Regions from separate parts of the Paenibacillus sp. MDV22-iso6 genome, predicted to be linked through region 2. Evidence: riboswitches for the same ligand, from Rfam matches in the RefSeq annotation. Region 2 holds a riboswitch; the other holds the start of a gene.

Region 1 (4,818 bases), on a different contig from region 2:
TTTTCGCTCCAGCGATTGGGCCAACCCTTGCTGGATATATTCTTGAGAACTACACATGGCAAACGATGTTTTACGGGATGATCCCACTAACCGTTATTGTTATTGGTTTTGCGTTTGTATATCTCAAAAATGTATCGGAACGAATCAATCTCAAGTTCGACACACTCAGCGTGTTGCTGTCCACGATTGGATTCGGCGCATTGCTGTATGGCTTCAGCCGGGCAGGAACTCTGGGATGGTCAAGCGCAGAAGTAATCATATGCATTGCAGCAGGAGTCATTGCTCTTGGACTGTTCACATGGAGACAACTCGCGTCTGCAAATCCGCTGCTCGATCTGCGGGCTTTCAAGTATAATATGTTCTCACTGACCACAATCATTAATATCGCGATCACGATGATCATGTATGCTGATATGATGTTGCTTCCTTTATACCTCCAAAATGCACGGGGTTACACTGCATTGGAGTCCGGATTATTATTGCTTCCAGGGGCGCTTGTCATGGGCTTCCTGATGCCGATAACGGGTAGATTGTTTGACCGGTTTGGCGCAAAATGGCTGGCGATTATCGGGATGGTCATTACGATTGTAACCACCATCGGGTTCATCGATCTAACGGATTCTACTAGCTATACTTACCTAGTATTGATGTCAACAGGTCGCCGAATTGGTATGGCCTTGCTTATGATGCCTATCCAAACAGCAGGTTTGAATCAACTGCCACCAAGACTAGGACCACACGGTACAGCAATATCAAACACTGTCAGACAGGTAGCTGGCGCTGTGGGTACTTCATTGCTCGTAAGTGTAATGACCAGTCGCACAACAGCACATGTTCAAGATATGGTTGTAACGGGTGCAGCCAAAGGCTTAACCCAGCAGCAGTTGGGAATGGAATCCATGATCCAGGGAATTAATGATGCTTATGTTGTCATTATTGGCATTGCCGTTCTCGGATTGCTCCTTTCCTTCTTCATCAAACGTACCAAACAAGCGACGGAGGAAGACTCCAAGCAGCCTGTAAGACAAAAAGTCTCGATGAATACAAATTAAGAACAATATTTACATGAATTACATCATGTAGAGCCTATTGTATCTTATATAAAAAGCGGCAGATCAGGACACTAAGTTTTATGTCCAATCTGCCGCTTTTTTGTGGTGTATTACATAATATAAATGAACAATTTGCCTGCACACGTAAGTAAGAACAGCTGCGTTAACTCGTTCTCTCCATGAGGATCTGCCTGAATTGTTCGAGATACGATCTGCAATCTTTGACAATCCTGTTTGCCTCACACTGAAGAGAAGACGATTCAAATTCCGTTTGAAACGCCTGTAGCGTTACTTCCAACATGGAGATATTGATCTCTTTCTGCTCAACTAAAACAAGCAGCCCTTTGGTCAGTTCTTTCGCTTTAATAGGTACTTCCAATTGGAGAATAGAATGACTGAATTTCTGAAGACCTGCAATCAGGTTATTTTTATCCAACACAATTTCTTTGGAATCAGGAGCGATCATCAAAAGACTTGGAAAATCAATAATATGCTCTTGTCTTTCCAGCATGGAACGAAGCAAGATTTCAATGTAGTTCAGGATTTTGGGCACAAGATGGTTCCAATCCGGTTGGTCAAGATGGAAGTTTCTCCACATGTTCGAGATTTGATGGATCATGCCAAAACCAAAAATAGCCCCTTCATAAGCAAAAGGTTTTAATTCTTTCCCAAATACCTGTACCAGTCGTTCAGATAACCAATTTAACTGCATGCGAGTCAAGTTTTTCAGATCGCATTCTCCAGAGTAGAAGCCTGTCCAGAATAGCTCCACAACAAGCTTTTTTTCTGGCAAAATCATCGGCACCATAATCTGATCCACCAGTAAATCAAAATCGGAAGCATAGCTTTGGCTCTCCAAATCTTTACGAATCATCATATCTTCCTGTACACGTTGCTCCAGAATGGCAAGAATACAATCATCCTTCGAGCCAAAGAATTTATAAAATGTTCCTTTGGACACACCTGACTCGTCTAGGATCATTTGTATGGAGGTGTTGGTCACTCCATGTTTCCCAAAGAGTACAAGCGCTGAGTCCAATAACATTTGTTTCCGCTTATTCATAAGTTCCCCCTGGATGATTTAGGTGGTTCACGTTACGATATCTAATAACCTATTGCAAATCCACTGCAAACATCATATGTTCCTTCCAAATCCCCTTGATTTTAATATTCTGCCGGTCCGTCTCCTGAAAGCCCGCCTTGCGAAGCACTCGAATCGATCCGGCATTGTCGGGCAGCGCACCTGCCTCTACTCGTTTTATGCCCGCTTCATTCATAGCAAAATCCAGTGCTAGCTGAAGGGCTTCACTCATATATCCCTTGCCATTCTGCACCTGATCGAGCACATAACCAACAATCCATTTGGTGGTGGAATCCAGTTCAAGTTCGAACAGAGAGATCTCCCCAATAAGCTCATGCGTATGGTTCAGGAAGATCCCGAAAGAGTACCGTTTCCCTTCTTCCCTCGCCTTGTTCCACCTTCAAGAAGGGCGACCTGACCCTCCAATGTATAGAATGTATCCGATCGTTCGCTTGCCGATATTTCTTCGAAAACAGCCCGGTTTCGGAACTGCAAATCCAGTAGTTCAGCAGCGTCTTCCACGTTCAAAAATCGTAAATAGATGCGTTCCCCACGATTGTCCATCTGTATGTTCATCCTTATCTCTGGTTGTAGTAGATTGCATTCATCAGAAGTACGAGAGTTGCCGTTTATAAGCCATATCCCAGAACAGATATTCAAATTCAACACTTCTTCTGAATATGTCTTCAATGGCCTCCAGTTCCTGCTCGGTTTTATGTTCGCATAATGCATCCAGTGTATCATAGAACCATTCGAATGAGTCGCGGAATTCATCACTTGCATAATTTTCGATCCAAGTCTGATAGAAATTGCCCTCTAATGAATCTCGATATTGTTCTTTTAATCTTGTGGCATAGTCGTAATACGTCCACGCACAAGGGAAAATGACGGCGATGATTTCGGCAACCCCACCTGTTTGTGCAACACTCATCATATTCGACGTATAGGCCTTGTTATAAAGAGAGGGTTTGACAGCATGATTTTCATCCAGCGTAATCCCAAATTCATTCATATAATTTCGATGCAAATCCATTTCTTCGTACAGAATAGCGTGTTGAATCACCGTAAAGTTCGTCATCAGTTTTTCATCTGTCGCCTTCACCGCACCCATGGCAAAAATCTTCGCATATTCAATCAGATATGTATAGTCCTGAAGAAGATAAAACTTAAACGCTTCCTGATCCAGTGTGCCTTTCCCCATTTCATGTAAAAAAGGATGGTTGTATCCATCTTCCCATACGGTTCTGGACTTATCTTTTAACGTTCTTGAAAATGACATGATCATTTCTCCTTATATTAAAATTATAATGTTCCCGCTTCACATCCAGCTATCGCGTTCTGTCATCCAAAATGCAGACCAAAAAGCCCTTGTCCTATTTTCGGCAAGGGCAAAATAACATGAGTACATGTCATTTGCTCCCTACGTCAGTATTAACTAACAGGTTCAAAGGGTCAGGTTTTAACCTTCTCAACTGCAAACAGTCCCCCTGCAAATAGCTCAGGCTTATTACAACATGTGTTTTTCCAAATGTCAATCCATTCCTATTAATCTTCAAGTTCCCCTAAATCTTCTTGCAACTTCTTAAGTCGGGTGCGGATATCCTTAATCATACTTTGCAATTTGTTTAACTCATCTACCCATTTTTGCTCATTAGAGACGTTCGTCGCTGAATTTGAATGATACGCCGGAGACGTCTTTAACTTGTTTAAATCCGATTCGTAACCCCTCCGCTCTTCCTCGGCTTTTGCTAATTCCTCCTCGGTGATGCCAATCTGGTGCTCCAGATAAATAATGTCTGATGAGTTACCGTGAGTTAAGCGCTGTGAATACGTCATCGTTCACCTCATTTCTGATGATCCATTGCTTTTCCAAGGTCATATGGCTGAATATCGATATCCAATTTCATACCCAGAGCCAATTTGGCAAGTTGACTTCCAATAAAAGGCCCCATCGTTAGCCCAGACGCACCAAGCCCGTTGGCTGTGATTAAGCCATTCCAACCAGGAACAGCACCCATTACCGGAAGAAAACCTGGTGTAAACGGACGGAAACCTACTCTTACTTCCTGAAACGTGCTATCGGCTAAACCTGGAGCCAGTTCCAATCCTTTATTCAAAATTTCCTGCATTCCGCCTGCGGTTACTCTTATATCATAGCCTTCAATATCATTTTCGTGAGTCGCCCCGATCACAATCTTCTGTTGATCAAAGGCTAACAGATATTGATCCGAAGGAGGCATGACCACAGGCCAGTTCCCAGTGTCTTCTCGATCGTGAACCTGCAAATGCATAATTTGCGCCTTCTGATAATGAACCTTAAAATCAATGCCCAAGGGCTTCAACAGTTCACTAGCCCAAGCGCCGGCACACACAATAACCTCGTCAGCCGATATGACTTTACCGTCAACAACCACTCCAGTTACTCGGTCCGATTCATATTGAAGTGTCGCGTCCCCATTAATCAGGACCGCTCCATTTCGCTGTGCCGATCGGATTAAGGCATCACGCAGTGCACGTCCATCGATACGCGCAGCACCACTGATGTAGACGGACTGAAAGTTCTCCTCCAGGAGAGGAAAACGCTCATGGGTTTCTTTTGCATCCAGACGGGTAATATCGGCAATCTCCGGTGCATCTTCTTTACGAAGGTGTGCTCGCTCCTGCATCTTGTTGATTTTCTCTACT
Region 2 (4,818 bases):
TTCACGTATGAAATGCAGAATAACCACTTTGGCAATCGGCACCTGCTGAACAGCAGTACTTTGCTCCAGCAGGACGTACAGCTGTCTAATGAACTCACGCGATTGTGTGCAGGCCGCAGCCACGAGCTGTTCAATACAGCGGATGATGTAAGGAGCAGGCGGTTGGGTTCCCGGCAGTATTTGCTTCAACAGCTGATTCGCGACTCGTTCGCTATTCTCAAAAATCGCTTCCCATTCCGCAAGCCATTTGACATATGAGGGTTCAAGATCAGGAACCAAGGCACGAATGACAATCGTATGTTCCTTCTCTTGCTCTTTCCAGAAACGGACTTCTTCGAGTACCCGCAGAGGCAGCAGATGCCCATATCCATACCAATTCATAAGCGGTATACCTCCGTTCAGATGAATTTGAATTCAGATCCAGTAGCAGAAACGAATTGCTTCCCCGGTTCGCTCAATTTTGTAATATACAAGCTAGAGCTGTCTTTAATTACATCCCAAAAGTATATTCTTCAGGCATGTTGTCCTATGTATACACAAAAAAAAGAGCCCCTAGGGGCTCTTGAATTACCGGATTTTCACGATTCTCCGTTATTCGTATTTTCCACATCATCGCTGCTCGTCTTGGTCACATGACTCAGGAATGTGGAGACACGGCGCAGATATTCCTTCGGATGCTCCCGGAAGATCAGCTCATGATGCGCACCGTCCACAATCCATTCATCGGAATTCGGATTGGTTTGGTTGCCGGCAAGCAGCTCTGCAATCGGGTAAGGAGCTTTCTCATCCTCGGTACCATGGATGAAGAAAATCGGGAAAGGATAATCTTCTTTTTTCACTTCTTGATACGGAATTTGCTGCAATCCGGTCCCGTTCAGAATCGGGAACAGCAGGTTCATAATCTCCAGCGTAGGCTGCCGCGGAAGATCAATCTGATTATGGATGTTGTGATACAGCGTATCCGGCTCAAGCAGGAACGTGCTGTCCAGAATCATAGCATCCACATCTTTGGTAATAAGCCCAGTCTGCAGGGCTGTACCTGCACCCATGGAGAAACCCCATACGACAAGCTCCTGAGCTCCGCGCTGCTTCGCAAACTGGATAGCACCAAGCAGCTGCTGGGACTCGGCTTTGCCGCCTGTGGCAACAGCTTTGTTCACCTGTGAAGCGAAACCGTAATCGAACATCACCACATTGAAGCCAAGTTGGTGAGCATAATGGGCCAGATCATACATTGGTACCCAGGTCTCTTCACGATTCGCACCATATCCATGGCTGAATATGATGGTTTTGTTTGCATTATCATCAGCCGGAATATACCAACCCTGCATCGTTCGACTGCCGTCTGCTGCCGGGAACGTGATGTCTTGATACTTCATGTTCTTCGCCTGCATGGGATTGGAGAATACAGGCGCTACAGTTGGATTGGATAATACCCAAGCAATATAACCGTGTAGTGCAATGAAACAAAAGAGCAGAAAAAATACAACGGAGAGCAACAACGCCACGACAATATGTTTGAACCGGATCAGCCTCGGTGATAACGAAGAAGGCAGATCTGACACTTTCGTTTGCAGCGGGGCTTCGCTCTGGGATGTCGGATACATGATTGCCCCTCCTTTAAAAATCAAATGAAGATAACAACGAGACGAACAGAGCGGATAAATGATTTTTCTGACTACATATGAAGCAAAATCTTAATTTAATATATCTTTATCGTATGTTCCAATATAGTCAAAGTCAATTGATTGAGGCCATTTGTTACGCAATTGTTATATAGTTTTGAAGATATATGGGTAACATTTCCTTAGGGTGCAAATTGCAGGGGATTCTAATTTATAAAAAGAAAATATTTACAAATATCCCTATTCCAAATGGCGCTTTTTGGTTTACAGATGAGACCGTTTCTCATATAATTTATGTAACCAAGTTTCATGTGATGAAACATGAGGAGGGCAACTTGCCATGGAAGACCGAAAGTTAACCGTCCGGGCTGTAGAACGGGCGCTGGATATATTATTGTGTTTTACAACCCGCAGTGATCTGGGGCTCACGGAAATTGCGAGCCAGATCGGTCTGCACAAAAGTACAGTCCATCGTCTGATGGCTACTTTGGAGGACAAGGGGTTTGTGATCCGGGATGCAGCAACCGAGAAGTATCGACTCGGCATACGTATCTGGGAACTGTCTGCCCATATGTCTCGCAGCGATGATCCTGCCATTTTGCTCCTTCCTGCGATGGAGCGGCTGAGAGATCGACTGGGCGAAACCGTGAGTTTATATCTGCGTGATGGCAGTGAGCGGATTCGAATTCAAGCCGTACAGAGTGATCAGGCGATTCGTCGTGTAGCTCCGGTGGGCGTCAGACTTCCGTTATCTGTGGGAGCATCCAGTAAAGTGTTAATGGCTTTTGCCACCGAAGAGGACCGCGAAGATCTGATGAATGGACCGGAATGGCCGGTATTTATCGATCCCAAAGTATATTTGGCCCAGATGAAAGACATTCTGGAATATGGCTACGCAACAAGTTATGAGGAGCGTGAACCAGGAGCCGCGGCAGTATCTGTACCCATCATGGATCGGAAAGGCAACATCGCTGCTGCTCTGTCGGTATCCGGGCCTGTTAGTCGCCTTTCGCAGGAGACGTTGCATGAATATGCACCTGTACTGAAGGAAGCTGCTACACAGATGGGACTTATGTTATCCTGATTTTATGTTCTGGAATATAAAGGTTGTTTTTATGATTCGGTTGCGCTACTCTGTAATGGACGGCCCAACAGGGTCAGCAATTGAATATAAATTTGCGGCTTAAATGCTGCAACTTGTTAACGTTACTGGGGGAGTCCGAATTGTCCGGACTGAGACGGAATCGCATGAGATTCTGGACCCTTTGCACCTGATCTGGATCATACCAGCGTAGGGAAGTAATCGGCGATACGACCACGAACACCGTATAATGTGACCTATGGATGGACTCCGTTATGGAGTCTCTATAAGGTATGTTATTGGTGATGGACATAAGCCGGTTCCCTTGGGAACCGGCTTTTTTTATACAGTAAACAGGCGGAAGCTGGTGTCAGATCTGCTTTTGGATAAAGGGCTGGGTGCCATTGGCGAGCATTGGGTGTAAACCTTTTGCTTCGACTGTCTGTATTAATTGAAGTGTATGTCCCTATTTTGTGTGGTATGGTCGCTCTTCCTTTTTCTATGTTGTGGATGATTTGGACCCGTGAGCAAGCATTTCAATCCAGGCAATCACTAATGAGGAGGAGACAAGAGCGATGAGCACAGGAAACCGAATGATGGGACAGGACAAGCAGAATCTGCAGTTGGCAGAGGAAAAAGGTACGACAGGACGGGTTCAGCCCTTCCCGGGCAGCCGCAAAGTATACATTCATGGCTCACGACCGGACATTGCTGTACCGGAGCGCGAAATTGCCCTTCATGACACCAATACTCCCCAAGGAGTGGAGCATAACGAACCGCTGCGTGTTTACGATACGAGCGGACCAATGACCGATCCTGGATTTCATGCCGATATCCGGGCAGGGCTGCCAGCGCTGCGCACCCGCTGGATTACGGAGCGTGAAGATGTTGAAGCCTACCAGGGAAGAACGGTCAAACCGGAGGATAACGGATTGAAACCAGGAGGGAAGCGAACTGGAGCCGAGAAGTATCCAGGCTTGCGTGCTAAACCATTACGTGGACAGGCAGGGCGCAGTGTGACTCAGATGCATTATGCACGGCAGGGAATGATCACGCCGGAGATGGAGTTCGCCGCTATTCGTGAGGGTGTGGAGCCAGAGTTTGTGCGGCAGGAGCTAGCGAGTGGAAGGGCCATCCTGCCGTCGAATATTAATCACCCAGAGAGTGAGCCGATGCTGATCGGGCGTCATTTTCATGTGAAGATCAATGCGAACATCGGAAACTCTGCGGTATCCTCCTCCATCGAGGAGGAGGTGGAGAAGATGACTTGGGCCGTACGCTGGGGATCGGATACGGTGATGGATCTTTCCACAGGCAAGGACATTCATACGACCCGCGAATGGATCATCCGCAATTCACCTGTACCGATTGGAACAGTACCGCTCTATCAGGCGCTGGAGAAGGTCAATGGAGAAGCCGAAGCGCTGACCTGGGAGTTGTATCGTGACACGCTCATAGAGCAGGCAGAGCAGGGTGTGGACTACTTTACGATCCATGCAGGTGTGCTGCTGAGATATATTCCGATGACCGCCAAACGTATGACGGGCATTGTGTCACGGGGCGGGTCCATCATGGCAGCATGGTGCCTTGCGCATCATCAGGAGAATTTTTTGTATACCCATTTTGAAGAAATCTGCGAGATTATGAAAAGGTATGATGTGGCGTTCTCGCTCGGAGACGGACTGCGCCCAGGAAGCATCTATGATGCCAATGATGAAGCCCAGATGGCGGAACTGGCTACGCTTGGAGAACTAACACAAATCGCTTGGAAGCATGATGTGCAGTTGATGATTGAAGGTCCGGGGCATGTGCCGATGCACAAGATCAAGGAGAATGTCGATCTGCAAATGGAGATATGTAAAGAGGCGCCGTTCTATACGCTGGGACCGCTGACGACCGATATCGCCCCAGGATATGACCATATTACCTCGGCGATTGGGGCGGCGATGATCGGCTGGTTCGGCACGTCGATGCTCTGTTATGTTACGCCAAAAGAACATCTGGGCCTGCCCAATAAGGATGATGTGCGGGAAGGCGTTATCGCCTACAAGATCGCTGCTCATGCCGCTGATCTGGCGAAAGGTCACCCACGTGCCCAGCGGCGGGACGATG

The links. A riboswitch is a leader RNA that binds a small molecule or an ion and turns the genes downstream of it on or off. The one in region 2 is predicted to bind thiamine pyrophosphate.
Region 1: it holds a riboswitch for thiamine pyrophosphate, as region 2 does, so the genes downstream of both, tenA (thiaminase II) here and thiC (phosphomethylpyrimidine synthase ThiC) in region 2, are expected to answer to the same signal.

What each region holds. Positions count from the first base shown of each region.
Region 1 is NZ_JBZVDZ010000001.1:508,665-513,482, reverse strand. Features, by position in the region: gene AC4PM4_RS02220 (DHA2 family efflux MFS transporter permease subunit) at 1-1,052, shown strand, start outside; gene AC4PM4_RS02215 (TetR/AcrR family transcriptional regulator) at 1,216-2,115, opposite strand; gene AC4PM4_RS02210 (GNAT family N-acetyltransferase) at 2,165-2,461, opposite strand; gene AC4PM4_RS02205 (hypothetical protein) at 2,479-2,697, opposite strand; gene tenA (thiaminase II) at 2,741-3,412, opposite strand; TPP riboswitch at 3,534-3,632, opposite strand; gene AC4PM4_RS02195 (hypothetical protein) at 3,679-3,969, opposite strand; gene AC4PM4_RS02190 (NAD(P)/FAD-dependent oxidoreductase) at 3,978-4,818, opposite strand, start outside.
Region 2 is NZ_JBZVDZ010000008.1:78,910-83,727, reverse strand. Features, by position in the region: gene AC4PM4_RS22095 (Fe-Mn family superoxide dismutase) at 1-381, opposite strand, end outside; gene AC4PM4_RS22090 (alpha/beta hydrolase) at 579-1,607, opposite strand; gene AC4PM4_RS22085 (IclR family transcriptional regulator) at 1,966-2,709, shown strand; TPP riboswitch at 2,827-2,940, shown strand; gene thiC (phosphomethylpyrimidine synthase ThiC) at 3,300-4,818, shown strand, end outside.